DNA from 3 places in the Anaerostipes amylophilus genome. Region 2 is predicted to be linked to each of the others. Evidence: predicted binding sites of a transcription regulator. Region 2 holds the regulator's gene; each other region holds the start of a gene.
What was found. Region 2 encodes Rex, which represses fermentation and respiration genes when NADH is low (regulators of the CRP and FNR family bind a similar motif). Its sites were predicted from a motif close to ATTGTTAANTANTTAACAAT; they were not measured.
Positions count from the first base shown of each region.

Region 1: a site for Rex is predicted at 2,192-2,211, ahead of OCV53_RS10375 (shikimate dehydrogenase). Genes of this name have one in related genera too.
Region 3: a site for Rex is predicted at 4,982-5,001, ahead of gap (type I glyceraldehyde-3-phosphate dehydrogenase). Genes of this name have one in related genera too.

Region 1 is NZ_JAOQJG010000007.1:26,974-34,714, forward strand. Features, by position in the region: gene OCV53_RS10365 (oxidoreductase) at 1-492, shown strand, start outside; gene OCV53_RS10370 (YqeG family HAD IIIA-type phosphatase) at 592-1,092, opposite strand; gene OCV53_RS10375 (shikimate dehydrogenase) at 1,236-2,144, opposite strand; gene OCV53_RS10380 (LysR family transcriptional regulator) at 2,342-3,232, shown strand; gene OCV53_RS10385 (oxidoreductase) at 3,390-5,387, shown strand; partial or broken gene OCV53_RS10390 (diguanylate cyclase) at 5,564-5,766, opposite strand; gene OCV53_RS10395 (DUF3877 family protein) at 5,773-6,306, opposite strand; gene OCV53_RS10400 (hypothetical protein) at 6,347-6,805, opposite strand; gene OCV53_RS10405 (putative ABC transporter permease) at 6,895-7,320, opposite strand; gene argH (argininosuccinate lyase) at 7,552-7,741, shown strand, end outside.
Region 2 is NZ_JAOQJG010000003.1:173,646-181,386, reverse strand. Features, by position in the region: gene OCV53_RS05315 (bifunctional ADP-dependent NAD(P)H-hydrate dehydratase/NAD(P)H-hydrate epimerase) at 1-1,438, opposite strand, end outside; gene acpS (holo-ACP synthase) at 1,435-1,797, opposite strand; gene OCV53_RS05305 (redox-sensing transcriptional repressor Rex) at 1,819-2,475, opposite strand; gene abc-f (ribosomal protection-like ABC-F family protein) at 2,625-4,526, shown strand; gene OCV53_RS05295 (glycosyltransferase) at 4,584-5,600, shown strand; gene OCV53_RS05290 (S8 family peptidase) at 5,710-6,612, shown strand; gene hemW (radical SAM family heme chaperone HemW) at 6,617-7,741, opposite strand, start outside.
Region 3 is NZ_JAOQJG010000006.1:2,179-9,919, reverse strand. Features, by position in the region: gene OCV53_RS09325 (alpha/beta fold hydrolase) at 1-318, shown strand, start outside; gene OCV53_RS09320 (phosphopentomutase) at 422-1,612, opposite strand; gene tpiA (triose-phosphate isomerase) at 1,733-2,479, opposite strand; gene OCV53_RS09310 (phosphoglycerate kinase) at 2,548-3,753, opposite strand; gene gap (type I glyceraldehyde-3-phosphate dehydrogenase) at 3,920-4,933, opposite strand; gene OCV53_RS09300 (Na/Pi cotransporter family protein) at 5,155-6,840, opposite strand; gene OCV53_RS09295 (histidinol-phosphatase HisJ family protein) at 7,060-7,741, shown strand, end outside.

The sequences.
Region 1 (7,741 bases), on a different contig from region 2:
TTTGATCTTGTAGATCATGTAGATTCTTATCCTGAAGATTTAACAGGAAAGAAAGTTGTTGTTATCGGTGGTGGTAACGTAGGACTTGACGTTGTTGAATTCTTTGTTCCTAGAAAAGCTGATGTAACAATCGTTGAGCAGAAAGCTCACTTTGGTGAAAACCTTGACTTTATCACAAAGACTGGTTCTATTGAATTCATGAATAAAAATAAAGTAACTCAGTATCCAAACGCTTCTTTATTAGAAGTAAAAGAACATAGCTTTATTGTAAAACATGACTATAGAGATCTTGAATTAGACTTTGATTATGGATTTGTATGTCTTGGAATGCAGTCTGCAACTCCTTCTCTTCAGGAATTATACAACCACTTCATCTATGAAGGTGTTGAAGTTCTTAACATCGGTGACAGTGCTCAGACACGTCGTATCATTGAAGGTGTAAAAGAAGGTCGTGACATCTTAGTTGCATTAGAACGTCAGGATTTCATCTAAGATCCAGATAGAAATAAAAAAATATAAGAATTAAAATTAAAACACGAGTCAGTATTTATTTTATCTGACTCGTGTTTTTTATTTTGAAATGAAATATAATTAATGTTTTTTCTTACGGTACTGCCACAGTACAATCTTCTCCAGATAACGTTTTAACACGATCTGAATCTCTTCTTTTGGATTCATTGGTGTGACTAAGATGCTATGTAATCCTGTTCTGTTTGCTCCATAAACATCGGTAAACAACTGATCTCCTACAAAGAATGTATTCTTCTTATTCGTTCCCATTAGTTTCATTGCTGTCTCATAGCCTTTCACAGATGGCTTATTGGCTTTGTATACATAATGCTTTCCACCAACCGCTTCGCAGAAAGCTTTGACTCTTGGTTCTTTGTTATTGCTTGTAAAGCAGTACTGCATACCGATCGCATCCAGTCTTTTAAACAATTTCTTTGCACGTTCATCCGCAGGTGCATTGTGTGGTACTAACGTATTGTCGACATCGAAGATCACTCCTCGGTATCCTTCTTGGTAATATCGTTCGAAATCAATATCATAGGTACTTCTGATATCTTCGGATGGATAGAATTTCTGAAACATAATTTATCTTCCTTTTTTATATATCTTTTTTAATATTATCTTATTTATTTTATAATACGTTTTTGATATTGGCAAGACGAAACTATAGAAATGCAAAGAATCTGTACATAAATTCTTAAAAATCTATGCACAGATTATATTCTTTACTGATTTTCAGTATTTTTTAATAAAACATCATATCTTAAATTAACAAACAATACTTCTTTCATATGATCGATTAGCATATGTTTTCCTGTCCATAAGTGGAAAGCAGCATCTCCCTGGAATAACATCATTCCAAGACCGTTCATTGTCTTACATCCAGCTTTCTTAGCAAGTCTTAATGTTTCTGTCTCTCTTGGAGCGTAAACTGTATCTGTTACGATCAGGTCAGGGCGGAAGAATGTTTCATCAGGAACAACAGACTGTCCTTCTAATGGTTTCATTCCTACACCGGTTGCCTGTGCGAATAAGTAGCTGTCTGCGATCTCTTCTCTTAATTTTTCTTTGTCATCAAGATCATAAAGATTTACAACACAGTCTGTGTTTTCACGAATCTTTTTCACTGTTTCTTCAGCGTTCGCCCAGAATTTATCTTTGATATTGAAGATTGACATTTCTTTGACACCATCTAATGCAGCCTGGATTTCGATTGCTGTAGCAGCTCCACCAGCACCAGCGATTGTCATTTTTTTACCGATCACGTCGATATCGTTGTCTTTTAATGACTGCATGTATCCGATACCATCTGTGATATGTCCGATCAGTTTTCCGTTATCATTTACGATCGTGTTAACAGCTCCTGCCATTTTTGCAGCTGGAGATAACTCATCTAAATACTGTCCTACAACTGTTTTGTTAGGCATAGATACGTTTGATCCAACCATCTTTAATGCACGAAGACCTTTTACTGCATCCTCTAATGTGCTGTTGTCAACTTCAAATGCTAAGTATGCATAGTCAAGTCCTAATGTTGCAAATGCTTCGTTGTGCATTGCAGGTGAGCTTGAATGTCTGATTGGATAAGCCATTAATCCGATTAATTCAGTATGTCCTGTGATTCTCTCTGCCATAATTTTTACTCCTTAATAATATGCTTGTTAATAGTTTCATTCACCCAAAAGTTAATTTTTTAACAACCTTATGGCTATATTATATTCCATAATGATTGATACTTCCAATATATCTTTTGGCGTTTTTTGATAGCTTTAAGCTATCAATTATGTTATAATGATCTTAACCATCAATTAATATAATAAGGAAGGTATGTATGAATTTAAATCAGTTGTATTATTTTCAAAAAGTTGCACAATTACAACATTATCATCAGGCTGCAAAAGAATTAAATATCTCTCAACCCAGTTTAAGCCGTTCCATTGCCAATCTTGAAGACGAACTTGGTGTTTCTTTATTTCAGAAAAATGGTCGTAATATCGAACTGACCAAATACGGTTCCATCTTTTTGGAACATGTGAACCGTATTATAGAAGAAATCAAAGTTGCAGAGAATAAAATGAAGTCCTTAGCCAGCAACTCTAGCGGACATATTGATATCGGCTATGTATTTCCACTTGCCAAAAGTTATATTCCAAGATTAGTGCGTAGTTTTCTAAATCAACAGGAAAATCATGAGATCACATTTTCTCTAAGCCAGGAGATCACAAGAAATCTGATCGCCGATCTCAAAAATGAAAAATATGATGTTGTCTTTGGTTCTCTCGTTCCTAATGAACCAGAAGTTGAGTTTGTGCCTGTTGTTAACCAAGAAATGGTCATCATCACCCCACCGGAACATCCATTAAAATATAAGAAAGATCTCGTTTTGGAAGATTTGCTTGATTATCCAGTTATTGGTTATGATAGAACCTCTGGTCTTGGACGTTTTACTAATTCCATTTATAAACAAAACCATATCAAACCTTCCATTGCTTTTGAATCATCCGATGAAAATGCGATCGCTTCTCTTGTTGCAGAAGATTTTGGAATCGGTTTTGTTGCCCATGTAGAATCTTTACAAGCATATGATGTAGAAATCCTACATCTTAGTAATGTGAAGCCATACCACACTGTTTATATGGCTTATCTTAAAAATATGCCAATGATCCCTGCCGTTCGTAAGTTTATTGACTTTACAAAAAAAACCATAGATAATCCCTATTGATTTTTCAAAAAAGATTTATTTGTTAAATAATTAACCGTATGTTATACTAAAACCATCATAAATCATTTACCCAAATTTTTATGATTCTAACAACCTCAGATTATATGGAATTTAATTTTTTGATTTTTGGATTTAATTTTTTGGAGGTTCAATTCTAATGAAAAGCAATTATAAAAACATTTTCACACCATTAACAATTAAGAACATGACAATGAGAAACCGCATCATGATGACACCAATGGGAACGAACTATGGTGAACAGACAGGTGAAATGAGTTTCTTACACATTGATTATTATACAGAAAGAGCAAAAGGCGGAGTTGGTCTGATCATGGTTGAAAACGCAAGTGTTGATTCACCACTTGGATCTAACGGAACAACTCAGATCCGTATCGATCATGACAACTATATGCCACGTTTCTTCAAATTATGTGAAACATTACACGCTCACGGAGCTTGCGTTGGTATTCAGTTAAACCACGCTGGTGCTTCTGCTCAGTCTAAGAGAACAAACATGCAGCCAGTATCTGCATCTGATATCCCATCAAAAGCAGGTGGAGAAATCCCTCGCCCTCTTAAAGTAGAAGAAATTTATGAAATTGTAAAAAAATATGGAGAAGCTGCTGCTCGTGCACAGGCTTGTGGATTTGACTGTGTTGAGATTCATGCAGGACATTCTTACTTATTAAGCCAGTTTATGTCCCCTACAACGAATAAACGTACAGACGAATTCGGTGGCTGTCCAGAAAACCGTGCCCGCTTCACAAAATTAGTTGTTGAAGAAGTTCGTAAACAGGTTGGTCCTATGTTCCCTATCTTCGTTCGTATCAGTGCTGATGAACTGATGGAAGGTGGAAACACATTAGAAGATACTTTAGAGTTACTTTCTTACTTCCAGGAAGAAGTTGATGCATTTGACGTATCCGCTGGATTAAATGGTTCTCTTCAGTTCCAGATCGATGCGAACTACTTAAAAGATGGTTGGAGATCTTACATGGCAAAAGCTGTGAAAGAAAAATACAACAAACCTTGTGTAACTATGGGTAACATCCGTGATCCTCGTGTCGCTGACGATATCTTAGACCGCGGTGATGCTGATATCATCGGTATGGGTCGTGGACTGATCGCAGATCCTCACTGGGTGAAAAAAGTCGCTACAGGACGTGAAGATGAGATCAGAAAATGTATCTCTTGTAACGTTGGATGTGCTGGAAACCGTATCGGAGTTAACCGTCCTATCCGTTGTACAGTAAACCCTACTGTAAACTCTGGATTTGACTATAAGAAGAAAAAAGTAAATAAACCTTGTAACGTAGTTGTTATCGGTGGTGGTACTGCTGGTCTTGAAGCTGCTTGTACAGCTGCTGAAGTTGGATGTACTACATTCTTATTTGAAAAGAACGATCACCTTGGTGGATTAGCTGTTGAAATCTCTAAGATTCCAGATAAGAAACGTTTAAGAGATTTCCCTGACTACCTTGTAAACCGTGCTTCTAAATTAACAAACCTGTTTATCTTCAAAGGACAGGAAGCAACTCTGCCATTAATTAAAGCACTGCATCCAAACATCATCGTTAACTCAACAGGTTCTAATCCTTTACTTCCACCAATCAAAGGATTACATGACCACATCGACAAAGAAGGATCTAAAGTAGCTTCTATCACAGGAATGATCAACCACTTAGCTGATTATCCAGAAGACTGCACAGGTAAGAAAGTCGTTGTAGTTGGTGGTGGAGCTGTAGGTCTTGACGTTGTTGAATACTTCGCTCCTAAAGGTGCGCAGGTAAGCATCGTAGAAATGATGCCTCAGATCGGTAAAGACTTAGATCCAGTATCTAAATGTGGAACAAACACATTAATGAGAGAACATCATGTAAACCAGATGACTAACACTGCTCTTTGCGAAGTGAAATCTGATGCATTTACAGTAAAAGTTGATGGAGAAGAAAAAGATCTGCCATTTGACTATGGATTCGTATGCTTAGGAATGAGAGCGAACGCTCCTGTTCTTGATGAAATCCGTGAAGCATTCGCTGATACTAACGTTGAAATTGTTAACATTGGTGATAGTGTTCGTGCTAGAAGAATCATTGATGGTGTTCAGGAAGGACATAACATCTTAAACGTACTTGCAGATCACGAATATCTGTAAGATATACTTAACAAACATACAACAATACAATAAAGCAGTTTAAATTTTAACTTGCTATCCTACCTACCTTAAAAATAAATATAAAGTTGCAAAAAAGCCTGAAGAATTGATTATCTTCAGGCTTTTTTGGTTATCGAAACCACTATGGGTATGTATGTTAAATGGTACTGGCTAATTTATTCAACATAATACACCCAATTATCTTTACGTTTCGCACCTTCTGCATATTCTCCTTCAATTCCAAGAGATTTCAAAAGCTTCTTTTCCTTCTTCGCTTTCAAATTCTTCTTTAGCTCTGTGAATCCATATCACTTCCCATGATGTCTGCATTCCATTTAGACAGTTTGTCTCTGATCTCTTTGTTTGTGACTGCAAGAATACTGTCTTAAAAATCAAAATCTTCATAATCTGCTGGTAAAAAGCGATGATAGATGATATGACATCCTTCATCGTGGAAACAATAATAATATGGATCTTCATTTTCTTTCGGAAAACGGATCAGGTAATCGAATTCTCCATTGTTGATTTCTTCTACAACGATATCTTTATTATGTTCTTTAAATAGTGCAATGATATCTTCTATCTTACATCCATGTTGTCCAACAAGTTCCACCAGCTCTTTAATAAATTCATTTGGCTTTGTGTTGTCATGAACATAACTGCTTCCTTCTTCTGGAATATGGAAACAAAATCTCTCCTTTTTACTGGTAACTTTGATATCTCCTAATGTCTCCTTAATAAAATCCGGTAGTTCCTGAAGTTTATTCAACATCTCTTCTTCACTATATTCTGTTTCAAAGAAATGATTTAAGGAACTTAAAGGATAATATAAACGGATTGCTTCTCTTCGAAATCCAAGTTTTGCCTGTTCTTCTTTGATAATGTCGATCAAATTCTTATAAAGACGTTCAAATCCCATCTTGTCTTCCTCCATTACCTATTATATAGTTTATATTATTTTATTTACTTTTTAAAATCTTATTAATGCTTTTCATCATATTTTTAGCATCTTTTCCGCCAGAATATCCCATGCGGTATACATGATCGTCTAACAGGATTTCTCCTGAATCACTGATAACCAGCATCTTCTTTCCAAATAACATGATCATCTGTGGCTTACTTGATTCTCCCATCTGGGATGAATTCGTTAATGTTTTTGTTGTATAGTGATAAGAATACTGATCTAAAACATTTACGATTTCTGTATACTTTTTATCTCCCTGTTTAAATGAGTATACCTGCTGCTGCTTCTTTCCATTAGCATCTTTTGTTACAGTATCTGTTGATGTAACCTGAATCAGTTTGGATGATGCAGTATATTTTTCAAAAGAATATGGTGAAAGCATAACGAACGCAAGAACTGCTACGATCAAAACCGCTACAACGATCTTCATTGTCCTTCCCATTGTAATTTTCATTTTGTTATTCCTCCAATCTATTTTTATACCTATATTAGATTAGCAGAAATTCTTAAAAATGTCGATAGCTTTCCTGTCATATCCATTGATCAAAAAATCTTGTAATGTGGTTTTTCTTCGTTAAATATTTTATATCTCAAAAAATCATCTAGCACGATCGCTACACTTGATACAAGAAACCAGAATATGGAATATAACAAACAGATCTGCCCCATAAAGTTATATGGGAGCTGTGAATAGTCCCATATATCCATTTTCAGCCATATATTAACGATGAGACCTGTGATAAACTCCAGTGCCGTAATGATCAAAGCTGATAAAACCATCTGACTGATAAAGCTCATTTTTATCTTCATATTCTCATTTAAAAGTCCACAACAAAGAAAACATGCTCCTCCACATAAAAACATAGAATAATGAGAATATCCACGTACCAAAACTTCCAGTAAAAAATATGCCATTCCTCCAATTGCAAATAAAATCATATATTTTTCTATTTGATATTTTATTTTCATAACCACCCATCCATTTTTCTAACTTTCTTTTTATTGTGCGTTATTTTCTTCGAGTATATTCTTTCTTATTAAAGAGAATCTTATTTATTTTTTCTTAAGAATCCCTCAATTTTTTCCTTTGATTTGAAAAATTTGTAGCAAAATACTGCTATTTCATGTAAAATAGAAAAGTAAATTCATTTGATTTTATGATAAAAAATAAAAATATATACAGAAAAGAGGAAAACACTTATGGCACAATTATGGGGCGGTCGCTTCACAAAAGAAACAGATCAGTTAGTTTACAATTTTAACGCATCTATTTCCTTTGACCAGAAATTTTATAAACAGGACATCCGCGGAAGTATTGCACACGTTACGATGCTTGCAAGTGTTGGTGTATTAACAGAAGAAGAACGTGATCAGATTATTGATGGTTTAA
Region 2 (7,741 bases):
TTATGTGAGTGATAATATCTGATGCGATCATGCTGTAAGCACCCAGATCACATCTTGCATGATCTCCTGCAAGGCCGTGAAGATAAACTCCATGAACTGCTGCCTCATGAGCAGCTAATCCGCCTCCTAAAAGGCCTGTGATCATTCCGGCAAGAACATCTCCACTTCCTCCAGTTGCCATTCCATCATTTCCGCTTTGATTAATATACACCAAATCACCTTCTTGTGCAACGATAGTTGCTGCATCTTTTAAAACTGCAATGCAATGATATTTTTTTGCAAGCTCATATGCATTCTGACATAAATCTTCTTTCATTTGCATAATATCACATGCCATCAGTCTTGATGCTTCCATCAGATGTGGAGTCAAGATCAGTCCATATGGATAATTAATTTCCATATCATATCTGCTGATCGTATTTAATCCATCTGCATCAATAACTAATGGTTTTGTTCCTTCCTCAAGAATCATTTCCAACATTTCTTTTGTCTCTTCACTAACTCCGATTCCTGGGCCAAATAAGATACAATCACACCAATTTAGAGATTCTTTTAAATCTTTTCGTTCTCCAAATAAAATTTCTGGAAGTTTTGTCTGTAAAACTGAACGATTCTGTACATCTGAAAGCACTTTTACAAGACCTGCTCCCATCCGCAATGCTGCTTCTGCTGCAAAACATGCTGCTCCTGACATCGTTTTATTTCCAGCAATGATCAAAACTTTTCCATAACTTCCCTTGTTGGAATATGCTTTCCTTTCTGGCATTAAATGATCATCTGCTTCCAATGTGTATCCCGTTGCATATTTTTTAATCGTCTGGTTGTGAAATCCAATGGATACAAGTTTTATATTCCCACAGTATTCACGTCCTGGATATAATAAATGTCCTCTTTTATAACTGCCAAATGTGACCGTTATTGCTGCATGAACAGCACATCCAAGAACTTTTCCGCTGTCTCCACTGATACCAGACGGAATATCGATTGCAATGACAGATTTGCCACATGCATTGATACGCTCAATCATTTCTTTGTAAATACCGCCAACTTCTCTGGAAAGTCCAACTCCAAAAATTCCTTCGATCAAAAGGTCATATTCATGAAAATTTGCATTTTCTAATGGAAAATATCCAAGATTTTTAAGAATCTGAAGCTGTAATTTCAGATCATCTGAAGCTTTTTCCAAATTTCCAACAATCATATAATCTACCAGATAGTCCTGTTCAAGCAAAATTCTTGTACAGGCAAGAGCATCCCCTCCATTATTACCAATTCCTGAAATTACCAGAATTCTCTTGGAATGATCGATCATCTGCACTGCATAGTCTGCAACCGCTTTTGATGCTCTCTCCATCAGCACAAGCCCTGGAATTCCTATTCCATGAATTGTTTCATAATCAACCGTCTGCATTTCCTGATTCTTTAATACATATTTCATACGCATTCTCCTATCGCAAATGCCTGTGCAAATTCCTTTGTATTAGTGATCGATACATGGATCTTTATGATCTTCTTATCCTTCGCAAGCTGTCTTGCACCCCCATATAATTTCACATATGGTGCCCCAAACTTATCTCTTAATACTTCGATCTCATATGGTTCCATACCGAAAAAGCCGGTTCCAAATACTTTGGAAACGGCTTCTTTTACAGCAAAATTGCCAGCTAAAGTCGCAGCATTGTCTTTTGCACACGCTAATTCAGTTGTTGTAAAAATTCTTGTAAGACGACTTCCTCTATGAAGCATCTCTTCTATTCTTCCTATCTCTACAAGATCTGTTCCTATTCCAGCAATCATCTCATCTATCACCTGCTGTGCCTATTGTTCCTGTTCTTGTTCTTCTCTATTGTGAACATTATATGTTAACGTCATCAGACTCTCTGCCAGATGGACATTCTCTACCGTAACATTATCCGGCAGATGAAGATCGATCGGTGCAAAATTCCAGAATCCTTTGATTCCCCATTCTGCCATCTTCTTGGCGATCGCTGGTGCCTGATCTTTCGGTATCGTCAGTGCAGCGATCTTGATGCCGTGTGTCTTAATAAAGTTCTCAAGTTCATCTGTATCAAGAACTTTCACTCCACGAACAGAAATTCCGATCAGTTTTGGATTGACATCAAATAATGCCATAACTTTATATCCATAATCTTCATTAAAAGACTGGTAATTAGCAAGTGCCTGTCCAAGGTTACCTGCTCCTACAATGATCATGTCATTTCTCTTATCCAATCCTAAAATCTTGCCAATCTCTGTATATAAATTATCTACATTATACCCGTATCCCTGCTGTCCAAATCCGCCAAAGTTATTAAGATCCTGACGAATCTGAGATGCTGTTACCATCATCTGTTCACTTAATTCTTTTGAAGATATTCTTGTAATATTCCTTGCCTTTAATGCACCAAGATAACGAAAATATCTTGGAAGGCGCTTGATAACTGCTGAAGAAATATTCTTACCTGAGTTTGCCATTTTATTCCTCCAAAATCTTTATTCTGTTTATAATTATATAAGATTGTCTAATAACTGTCAATCTTTCTATCATGAAATTATTTCATTTTCTCAAAAAATATGGTATTCTGAAAAATAATGTCAATAAAAAATTGGAAAGGGGTATCTTAATGATATTATCATGCCAGAATATCTGCAAAACTTTTGTTGAAAAACCTGTCTTGCAGAATATCTCATTTCACTTAAATGAAAACGACCGGCTGGCAATCATCGGATATAACGGTGCCGGAAAATCGACACTTTTAAAAATACTGATTGGAGAAATTTCCAGTGATGATGGGGAAATTTCTTTAAAAAAGGATGCCAGCATCGGCTATCTTGCCCAACATCAGGATCATACATTTCATCATACGATCTTTGATGAACTTCTCTCCGTTAAGAAGGAAGTCATTGAACTAGATGAACAGATGCGTACATATGAACAAGAAATGAAGCATCTGACCGGTGATGCACTGGAGCAGAAAATGAACCAGTATACAAACGCAACTCATAAATTTGAACAGTTAAATGGATTTGCTTACAAAAGTGAGATCACAGGAATCCTTAAAGGGCTTGGATTTTCCGAAGAAGATTTTTCAAAAGAGATCAATACCTTATCTGGAGGGCAGCGAACTCGTGTTGCTCTTGGTAAACTTCTTCTTAAGAATCCAGACATCCTGCTTCTTGATGAGCCGACAAACCATCTGGATGTCGATTCTATCAGATGGCTTGAAAATTATTTATCTCATTATAAAGGTGCCGTGATCATTGTATCTCATGATCGTTATTTTCTTGACAAAATTGTCAATAAAGTTATGGAGATCGACCAAGGGCATTCCATGCTGTTTGATGGAAATTATACTACATTTATTGAGAAACGCGACCAGATCAAAGCAATCCGTCTAAAAGAGTATAAAAACCAGCAACAAGAGATCAAACACCAAAAGGAAGTTATCAAAAAATTAAAGCAGTTTAATCGTGAGAAATCGATCAAACGAGCAGAAAGCCGCGAGAAAGCTTTAAACAAAATTGAAGTTTTAGAAAAACCAACTGAATATAATGCAGACATGCGTCTTAGCATTGAGCCAGAAGTAGTCAGTGGAAATGACGTTCTTACATTAAAAGATGTTTCAAAATCATTTGGAAGCAAACCTCTATTTGAAGGTCTCAGTGCAGATATCTTTCGTGAAGAACGCGTTGCCCTAATCGGTCCAAACGGAACTGGTAAGACCACCTTATTAAAGATCATTTGCAAAAAGATCAGCAATAACGGAGGAACGATCACTCTTGGTGCAGGTGTTTCTATCGGTTACTACGATCAGGCACAGGATAACTTAGATGATTCTAAAACCATCTTTGATGAAATTTCTGATGCCTATCCTGACCTGAACAATACAAAGATCCGTAATACACTTGCAGCATTTTTATTTTATGGAGAAGATGTATTCCGTCCGATCTCCTCTTTAAGTGGTGGCGAAAAAGGTCGAGTTTCCCTTGCAAAATTAATGCTTTCTCATGCAAACTTTCTGATTCTTGATGAGCCGACGAACCATTTGGATATTCAGTCAAAAGAAATCCTTGAATCAGCAATGAACGCTTACACTGGAACGATTCTGTACGTTTCACATGATCGTTATTTTATCAACAAAACAGCAACAAGAATTCTGGAAATTTCTGACCACGGATTAACTTCATATCCTGGTAATTATCAAGATTATATCGCACAGAAAGAGAAAGAAAAGGCTGCTCTAAATGCTGCTTCTACTTCCGCTGTTTCTGTTGATACGGAAGCAAAACTTGACTGGAAACAACAAAAAGAAGAACAGGCAAAGCAAAGGAAACGTGAGAACAGACTGAAAAAAGTCGAAGATATGATCACCGACCTTGAAACAAAGCAAGAAGAACTTTCCGAAGCCATGTCTTTACCTGAAAATGCTTCTGATCCTGCAAAACTAATGGAACTTAGCAACAAACAGGCAGAGATCACTTCTTCTTTGGAAGAACTTTATGAAGAGTGGGAAACTCTTTGCTAATTGATCAAAAAACATATATAATAAGAATGTTAATCGTATTTTAAACAGGAGGTTTTTATGAAATTAATATCCTTTGTTGTACCTTGTTACAACTCTCAGGAATATATGAGACACTGTATTGATACATTATTACCAGGAGGAGACCAAGTTGAAATTCTTATCGTCAATGATGGTTCTTCTGACAATACAGCTGCCATCGCCGATGAATATGAAAAAAAATATCCTGATATCTGCCGTGCTATCCATCAGGAAAATAAAGGACATGGTGGTGCCGTTAATACAGGAATCAAAAATGCAAAAGGAATTTATTTAAAAGTTGTCGACAGCGATGACTGGGTAAATGAATATGCTTATGGCGAAATTCTTGATACACTCTCTACTTTTTACAAACAAGGAACAGTTCTTGATATGCTGCTTTCCAATTATGTGTATGAAAAACAGGGTGCTAAGAAAAAAACAGTGATCCACTATCGTCACGCAATTCCAAAAGACAAGATCTTTTGCTGGGATGATGTCGGACGTTTCCCTGTCAGCCAGTATATTCTAATGCATTCTGTCATCTATCGTACAGCCCTGCTTCGTGAATGCCAGTTAGAGCTTCCAGAACATACATTTTACGTTGATAACATTTATGTATTTAAACCACTGCCATATGTAAAAACGATGTATTATCTTGATGTAAACTTCTACCGCTATTTTATCGGACGTGATGACCAGTCTGTCAATGAAGCAAACATGATCAAACGTATCGATCAACAGTTTAAAGTTACTTACATCATGATCGATTATATGGCACAGTTTAATCTTGTAAGCAAACCATTAGAACGCTATATGAAACATTATCTTTCTATCATCATGTGTATTTCTTCCGTGATCGCAGTAAAATCTGGAACAAAAGAGCATTTAAAGATGAGAAAAGAATTATGGAAATACTTATACGGAAAAGATAAAAAATTATATCGCAAGATTCGTCACAATATCACAAGCTGTGCTGTCAATCTTCCTGGATATGTTGGAAGAAAAGCCACGATCGGTATGTATAAAGCAGCCCGCAAATTTATTGGTTTTAACTAATTTTTTATATTTTAAACTATACACTCAAAAGACTCGTTTTTGCGGGTCTTTTTTGTTTCCATATGTACGTGTTCTGCGTATTCTAACAATAAAGACAGAAAGGATTTTAATGATGATAGCTTCTGTTTCAAAACAGATTCATGCTGATCTTGCACACCAGCATGGTTTTTTAGGAGAAGGCATTGGCATTGCTTATCTTGATACCGGACTTTTCCCTCATAAAGATTTTGCTCCATATTCCAGCCGTATCGCTGAATTCATAGATTTCGTACAATATCGATCTTTTAGTTATGATGATAACGGACACGGAACTCATATTACAGGAATTGCTGCTTCTTCTGCGGTCTTTGATTCTGACTATCTTGGCATCGCTCCAAAATCTCATATTATAGCATTAAAAGTATTAGATGCATCAGGAAATGGGGTTCAAAGTGCATTTTTAAAAGGACTGGACTGGATTCATAAACATCACAACTCTTATAACATCCGCATTGTCAATATTTCAATTGGAAGTTCTGCTTCAGAAGAAAGCCCTGCTTCCATAGAATTATTAACACATGTTAACACATTATGGGATGACGGCCTGATCGTATGTATTGCTGGTGGAAATCACGGACCAAAATCTCACAGTATCTCCATTCCTGGAAACAGTCCAAAGATCATTACCATTGGATCAAGTGATGATACCTCCCCAATGATCGGCAGACGCGGATTTAAAGTTCAATATTCTGGTCGTGGTCCAACCTCCTCATGTGTTATGAAACCAGACGTTGTTGCTCCTGGAACTAATATTTTTTCCTGTGCTCCAAATCACCGTTATACTTTAAAAAGTGGTACTTCCATGGCAACCCCGGTTGTTTCTGGTTCACTTGCTCTATTACTCGAAAAGTATCCTTTTTATACAAATAAAGATGTAAAAATGAAGCTTCGTAAAAACTGTGACAAATTAAAAACCCCCAGGCACCATCAGGGCTGGGGGAGGATTAATTTAAAAAAATTAATGGATTTATAAAATTTTAACTTGATTCTTCATCAAACAAAAATTCACATAAAACTTGATTACTGACAAGAATCCCTTCTTGTGTCAGCAAGATTCGATCTCCTTGTTCTTTGATAAAGCCTTGTTCTATGGATTCTTTTAGAGGTTTCTCATAAACAGAATCCACAGAACAGCCGAAACGCTCTTCGAATTTATTTTTTGAAATTCCTTTCGTCTTCCTTAACCCAAGAAACATAAACTCTTCCATCTGCTCATGAACGGATAACGGACGAGTCTGGCTGTATAGCTCATCAAATGATGTTATCTTTAGATACTGTTTCATATCCGATGGATTCTCAAAGCGTCTCTCATCCATATAAGACGATGCATTCAATCCAACACCAAGATATGGAATATGTGACCAGTAACCTAAATTATGTCGACTTTCAAAATCTTTTTTTGCATAATTTGAAATCTCATACTGTTCATATCCATATTCCTTGAGAATCTGTGCTGTCATCTGATACATCCGCACCTCATCTTCTTCCGACGGCAGAAGATCTTCTAAATTCTCATCTTCATAAAAAGGGGTTCCCTCTTCTATGATCAAACTGTAAGCTGAGATATGTTCCGGTGAAAGTTCTGCGATCGTTCTTAAGTTTTTCTCATAGGAATGAATTGTTTGCTTTGGAATTGCACTCATAAGATCGACACTGATATTACAAAATCCAGCTTCTCTCGCCCAATTGTAACATTGTAAAAACTGTTCATAGGTATGAATTCTTCCAAGATATTGAAGTTCTTCCTGAATCGTTGACTGTAATCCAAAACTGATCCTGTTGATCCCGCTTTCTCTGTATGTACAAAGTTTCTTTAAATCTACCGTTCCGGGATTCGCCTCAATCGTGATCTCTGCATTCTCACTGACCTTAAAATACTGAAAGATAACATTACAAATTTCTTTGATATACTGTTCTTTCAGATAAGATGGCGTACCACCTCCGATAAAAACAGTCACTACTTCCTCTTTTGTAAGTTTCTTTCCCCAGAAAATCAATTCTTCTTTTAATTTTGTTATATAATCATCGATCACTGCATTCTCTGCCTGAAACGAACAAAAGTCACAGTATCGACATTTGCTTTTGCAAAATGGTATATGAAT
Region 3 (7,741 bases), on a different contig from region 2:
TTTGATGCATTTACAAAACCAACAACCAACCAGTCTCTGCTTTATTTTGTCCAAATGATGAAAGCAATCACTGGTACGGAATGGGCAAGTAAGGTTCCTTCTGATCTTCCAATTTATAATATTGGCGGAGATCAGGATCCTGTTGGTGAATATGGAAAGGGTATCTATGAAGTTTCTAACTGGCTTGTTGATACCGGACATAACGTAAAAACTCGTGTTTATTCTGGATATCGTCATGAGATTCATAATTATGATGATCTGAAGGATGAGGTAGAGGCTGGAATTGTTTCCTTTATGGATTCAGTTTTGAATGAATAATTTTCTCATTATAATTTCGTAAAAGATAAAGGAATTTTTTATATCTTTAAATCATAACAAAAGTACCACAGAAATTTTATACTCCTGTGGTACTTTTTTGTAATTATTTTAATTTATCCAATAATGATGTTCCAATCGTTCCTTCTGGCATCTTGATTCCAAAGTTATCAGTAACTGTTGCTCCAATCACTGCAAAGGTATCTTGATCTTCTAATTTTCCGCTGCTTTTTAAAGATTTTGAGTATGCAATAAATGGTGTATATTCTCTTGTATGATCTGTTCCTATATAAGTTGGATCATTTCCATGATCTGCAGTGATGATCAGTAAATCATCTTCTTTTAAAACTTCTAAAAGATTTCCTAAACCAACATCAAATTTTTCAATCTCTTTTGCATACCCAACCGGGTTTCTTCGATGTCCCCAAAGAGTGTCAAAGTCTACCAGATTTGTAAAGCATAATCCGTGGAAATCTTCTTTACATACATCTACGGTCTGCTCCATTCCATGGACAGAACTCTCAGAATGATATGCTTTTGTGATTCCTTCTCCGCAGAATATATCATTGATCTTTCCGACAGAAATCACATCAAATCCCTCATCTTTTAATGCACTCAACGCAGTTCTTGAAAATGGTTTTAAAGCATAATCTCTTCGGTTGCTGGTTCTTACAAATTCACCTTTCTTCTTTCCAACATATGGTCTTGCTATGATTCTTCCGACTTTCCATTCATTTTTCATTGTAAGTTCTCTCGCAATCTCACAGCATCGATAGAGATTGGCAAGATCAAAGGTTTCTTCATTTCCACAGATCTGCATCACGGAATCTGCAGATGTATACACAATCATGGAACCATTTTTGATCTCTTCTTCACCTAATTCATCCAGAATCTGCGTCCCACTGGCACATTTATTTCCTATGACTTTCTTTCCGCATTTTTCTTCTAATTCGCGAATCAATTCTGGTGGAAATCCTGTATCTGTAAAGGTAAGAAATGGTTTCTCAATCTTTAGGCCCATCATCTCCCAATGGCCAGTCATGGTGTCTTTTCCGTTACTGCTTTCTTTTAATCTAGCATAATAGGCCATTGGATTTTTCGCTTCTTCCATTTCTTTGACTGGATGAAGATTCAGCATTCCTAGTTTCTTTAAGTTTGGAATGTTTAAGGTTCCTACTGTATCACAAATATGACCAAAAGTATCTACATCATAATCTCCAAATCTAGCTGCATCCGGCATCTCTCCGATTCCTAAGGAGTCTAAAACGATGACAAAAATTCTTTTATATCTTTCCATATTACATTCCTCCTTTTTCTTTTATTATAGACTGATTTACTAATTCCTTCTAGTATTTTAAAAAGAAAAAATCCCTCGGATATTCAATACCCGAGGGACCCATCATTTAATTAATCAAAATTATTTATAGTTTACGATTTTACCAAAGTCTGGTTTTAATGATGCTCCACCAACTAATCCACCGTCAATATCTGGCTGTGCAAATAATTCTGGTGCACTAGCTGCAGATACAGATCCACCATACTGAATGCGGATTGCTTCTGCTGTAGCTTCATCATATACTTCTGCGATACATGCACGGATTGCTGCGCAAACTTCCTGAGCCTGTTCTGTTGTTGCAACTTTACCAGTTCCAATAGCCCAGATTGGCTCATAAGCGATAACTGCAGTCTTAGCCTGGTCAGCACTTACTCCCTGGAATGCAATCTTGATCTGCTGGCGAACGAAGTCAATTGTAACTCCCTGTTCTCTCTGAGCAAGAGTTTCACCACAGCAAACGATTGGTGTAATTCCATGTTCAAAAGCTTTTAATACTTTTTTGTTAACAGTTTCATCTGTTTCAGCAAAGTACTCTCTTCTTTCAGAATGTCCAAGAATAACATATTTTACTCCAAGATCTGTTAACATATTAGGAGCGATTTCTCCTGTGTAAGCTCCACTTTCTTCAAAGTACATATTCTCAGCACCGATTGCAATATTGCTTCCTTTAGCAGCTTCGATTGCTGCTGGAATGTCGATTGCTGGTACACAGAATACTACATCAGAAGTTTCACTTGCTACTAATGGTTTTAATTCTTCGATTAATGCTTTTGCCTCGCTAGGAGTTTTGTTCATTTTCCAGTTTCCTGCTACGATTGTTTTACGCATAAGACTTATATCCTTCTTTCTTGATATATTGTTTAAAAATTATTTAAAAAATTTAATATCTACAACGATTATTTATCGTCGGCTGCTACTACACCTGGAAGGTCTTTTCCTTCTAAGAATTCAAGAGAAGCTCCACCACCTGTAGAGATGTGTGTCATCTTGTCTGCGAATCCTAACTGGTTAACAGCTGCTGCAGAGTCTCCTCCACCGATAATTGTTGTTGCATCTGTATCAGCTAAAGCCTGAGCAACGGCAATTGTTCCTTTTGCAAGGATAGGATTTTCAAATACTCCCATTGGTCCGTTCCATACAACTGTTTTAGCAGATTTTACTGCTTCTGCGAATTTTTCGCATGTAGCTGTACCGATATCAAGACCTTCTTTATCTGCTGGAATTGCATCAAATGGTACTACAGATACTTCAATCTCAGCATCGATTGGATTAGGGAATCCATCTGCCACTGTTGTATCGATTGGAAGATATAAATTCTTTCCTAATTTCTCTGCTTTTGCCATCATTTCTTTACAGTAGTCGATCTTTTCATCGTCTACTAATGAATTACCAACTTCATAACCCTGTGCTTTTAAGAATGTATAAGCCATTCCTCCACCGATGATCAGTGTATCGCATTTTTCAAGTAAGTTATCAATTACTTTTAATTTGTCAGCAACTTTCGCTCCACCTAAGATGGCTACCATAGGTCTTTCTGGATTATTAACCGCATTTCCTAAGAAATCGATCTCTTTCTGCATTAAATATCCTACAACGGCTGTATCAACATATTCTGTTACACCAACGTTTGAGCAATGTGCTCTATGAGCTGTACCAAACGCATCGTTTACAAATACATCACAAAGATCTGCAAGTTCTTTACTGAATGCTTCACCATTTTTAGTTTCTTCTGCTCTGTAACGAGTATTCTGAAGAAGTACTACTTCTCCATCTTTCATAGCAGCTACTGCTGCTTTTGCATTATCTCCGACAACATTGTCATCTGCTGCAAATTTAACTTCCTGTCCTAACAGTTCGCTTAAACGTACTGCTACTGGTGCTAAAGATAATTCCGGTTTTGGTTCTCCTTTAGGTTTACCTAAATGAGAGCAAAGGATTACTTTTCCACCATCAGCAATCAGTTTCTTGATTGTTGGAAGTGCTGCAACCAGACGATTTTCATCTGTAATCTGTCCGTCTTTTAAAGGTACGTTAAAGTCACAACGTACTAGGACTCTCTTTCCAGCTACATTAATGTCATCTACAGATTTTTTGTTTAACATGTTTCGTTTTTCCTCCTAAGATTGTATGCCATAAGGCATCTCTTATTTAATTAGGGCTTTTAGTTTTAATTTAAAAATAGGGCCCGGTCCCCAAAGACCGGACCCTTGTTTGAGTCTTATCACACTGTATAATTAATTACAGGCCTATCCTCATTCAAATATCAAATTAAGCTAATTCAGCAAAGTATTTGATTGTTCTTACCATCTGGCTTGTGTAAGAGTTTTCATTGTCATACCAAGATACAACCTGAACCTCTGTTGTTCCATTCTCTAATGGAAGAACCATTGTCTGTGTAGCATCGAATAAAGAACCATATCTCATTCCTACGATATCGCTAGATACGATTTCGTCTGTGTTATATCCGAAAGATTCTGTCTGAGCTGCTTTCATAGCTGCGTTTACTTCATCAACTGTTACATTTCCTTCAACAACTGCTGTTAAGATTGTTGTAGATCCTGTAGGAGTTGGAACACGCTGAGCAGATCCGATTAATTTTCCGTTTAATTCTGGAATAACAAGTCCGATTGCTTTAGCAGCACCTGTAGAGTTAGGTACGATGTTAACTGCTGCTGCACGAGATCTTCTTAAGTCACCTTTTCTCTGAGGTCCGTCAAGAGTCATCTGATCTCCTGTGTAAGCATGGATTGTGCACATGATTCCAGATTTGATTGCTGCAAGATCATTAAGAGCTTTAGCCATAGGTGCTAAGCAGTTTGTTGTACAAGATGCAGCAGAAATAACTGTATCCTCTGCTTTTAATTCTTCATGGTTTACATTGTAAACGATTGTTGGAAGATCGTTTCCTGCTGGTGCAGAGATAACAACCTTTCTTGCTCCTGCTTCGATATGAGCAGATGCTTTTTCTTTAGATGTGTAGAATCCTGTACATTCAAGTACTACGTCTACTCCAAGTTCTCCCCATGGAAGGTTCTTAGCATCAGCTTCAGCGTAGATTGTGATTTCTTTTCCATCAACTGTGATAGAGTTTTCTCCAGCTTCTACTTTGTCAGCTAATGCATATGTTCCCTGTGAAGAATCATATTTTAATAAGTGTGCAAGCATCTTTGGAGATGTTAAATCGTTGATTGCTACAACTTCATATCCTTCTGCTCCGAACATCTGTCTGAATGCAAGACGTCCAATACGTCCAAATCCATTAATTGCTACTTTAACTGCCATCTCAAATTCCTCCTAAGTCTTGATTAATTAATTTGATGGATTTGTCAATCTGTTAATCTATTGACAAACTTCTTTCTTATTTTAAACAATACCGACAAAAAATTCAAGGGAAATTTAGTATTTTTATCATGTATACAATAAAACGTCCTTGTACAATTTTACCAAATTTTGATATTGTTTCTTTAGCACAATGAATAAATACCAATTTTCCTGAAATTTCATTATTCTTCTTCGTCATTCTGACTTAAAATATATCTGGCGATCGTAAATGCATATCCCGCAATTCTTTCCATACTGGAAATGATATCAAGGAAATATACTCCTACATCTGGTGAACATTCTCCATCTTTCATACGTTGGATATGTCTTTTCCTGATCGTTTTTCTTGTATAATACACATCTGCCGCATAAGAAAGAGTTTCTTTTGCCTCTTTTGTATCATCAAATTCAATCGCACGGATTGCTGATTCAAATGCTGATTTTACAAGATTATTCATATTTCTAAGCTCATATGCTGCATCTTCTGAAATACTTTCTTTCATATCTTTGATATGCTGCAGATATCCAGCCATATTTTCCACATGATCTCCGGAACGTTCAATGTCCGTGATCGAATCAAATAGATTATTAACAACTTTCATTTCTTTTTCCGTGATTGCCAGATGACTGATCTTAACCAAATATTCTGTGATCATTGGCTCTAAATGATTGATCACCTGTTCGTCATTGTGAACTTTATCGATCTTACTCTGCCTTGGTTCTTCCCCTCGCATTGCTTCTTTTGTGACACGATTTAAGTTCTTTAAAACAATTTCACCCATACGCACAACTTCTTTTACAGCATTCTCTACAGCAAATGCTGGTGTTTCAAGAATACGTGGATCTAAGTGACGTAATGCTTTCTCTTCCGGTTCTTCTTCCTCTTCATCCTCCACAACATCTTCATGGATAATAATACCTGATAATTTAACCAATGCATTTGCAAATGGGAATAACAATATCGTTACAGATACATTAAAGATTGAGTGGAAAATAGAAATCTGTGTACTTGATATATGCTGCATTGCAAGATCTGGAAATATTCCAAAGAAGATCGTCATGATCACTCCATAGATTGCTGCTCCTAATACATTGAAGCTTAAATGGATTACCGCTGCTCTTTTTGCTGTTTTATTCGCTCCTGCACTTGATAAGATTGCAGTGATACAAGTACCAATATTCTGTCCTAAAGTAATAAAGATTGCTGATCTCCAGTTTACAATTCCTCTCATTGCTAATGTCTGTAAAATACCAACAGATGCTGAAGAACTCTGAATGATCGCTGTTACAACCGCCCCAACTAAAATTCCAAGAATCGGATTACTTCCTAATACCTGAAATGCTTTATAAAAAATAGGACTATCCTGATAGACTGAGATGGATGAAGACATAGATGATAATCCAATAAATAAGATACCAAATCCAACTGCAATCTCTGCTTTCTGTGTCAACTTCTGTTTGTTAGAAAATGTAATGATAAATGCTCCAATACCTAAAATAAATGGTGCAAAGAAATCTGGCTTCAGTGCTCCTGCCCACTCATTGGCTGATACAAGCCATGCTGTGATCGTTGTACCAACATTTGCACCCATGATAACTCCTGCCGCCTGTGTAAGGTTCATGATACCAGCATTTACAAAACCAACAACCATAACTGTAGTTGCAGATGAACTCTGAATGATTGCTGTTACCAATGCTCCTACCAGAACACCCAGAATACGATTATTGGTCAGATATCCTAGCAGGTCTCTCATTTTATTTCCTGCTGTTTTTTGAAGTCCTGATGCCATGATATCCATGCCATACAGAAACATTCCAAGTCCGCCGATAAACGCAAACAGGTTACCGACATGTGTTAGTGTATTCATTTTTTATGATTCCTCCTGTGTTTTTAACAGATCCCCCTTATTGGATCTCCCACATATATAATATTATCGTTTGTACGACATAAATAATTTTAACAAACATACTCCTATATTTAAAGAACTTTTTACATAGATCTTATTTTTTCTTTATGTTTCTATTATAACGTGTATAATAAAAGTATTAATTTTTGTTTATTTTGACTATTTACAAAGGAGTTTTTTATGATTCTTGCAGATTATCATTTACATACCAGTTTTTCTTCCGATTCAGAAAGTCCTATGGAAGATATGATCAAAAAGGCAATTTCTCTTGGTCTTAAAACCATTTGTTTTACAGAACATCATGATATTGATTATCCCGATAACCCTGATGATTTTGATTTTCTTTTGGATCTTCCGTCTTATAAAGAAAATTTATTTACAATGAAAGAACAATTTAAGGATCAGATTGAAATCAATTATGGGGTTGAACTTGGATTAATGCCAACAACTCTAAAGAAATGTTCTGATTTTGTAAAGGATGAACCTTTCGATTTCATTATTGGTTCTACTCATATTGTTGACTTTATGGATCCTTATGATGCAATTTATTTTGAAACTTACCCTGCCGGCAAAGGACTTGCTCATTATTTTGAAGATATTTTAAAAAATGTTTCTTCTTTTGATGATTATTGTGTCTATGGACATATTGATTATGCAGCACGTTATATCAAAGATCCTTCTTTTGAATTTCATTACAGTGATTATTCTGATCTCCTAGATACTATTTTAAAAACTATCATCGATCATGGAAAAGGCATTGAAGTGAATACTGCTGGACTTAAATACGGCATGAATGATCCTAATCCTCATCATGATATTATAAAAAGATATCTCGAACTTGGCGGCGAAATCATCACCATCG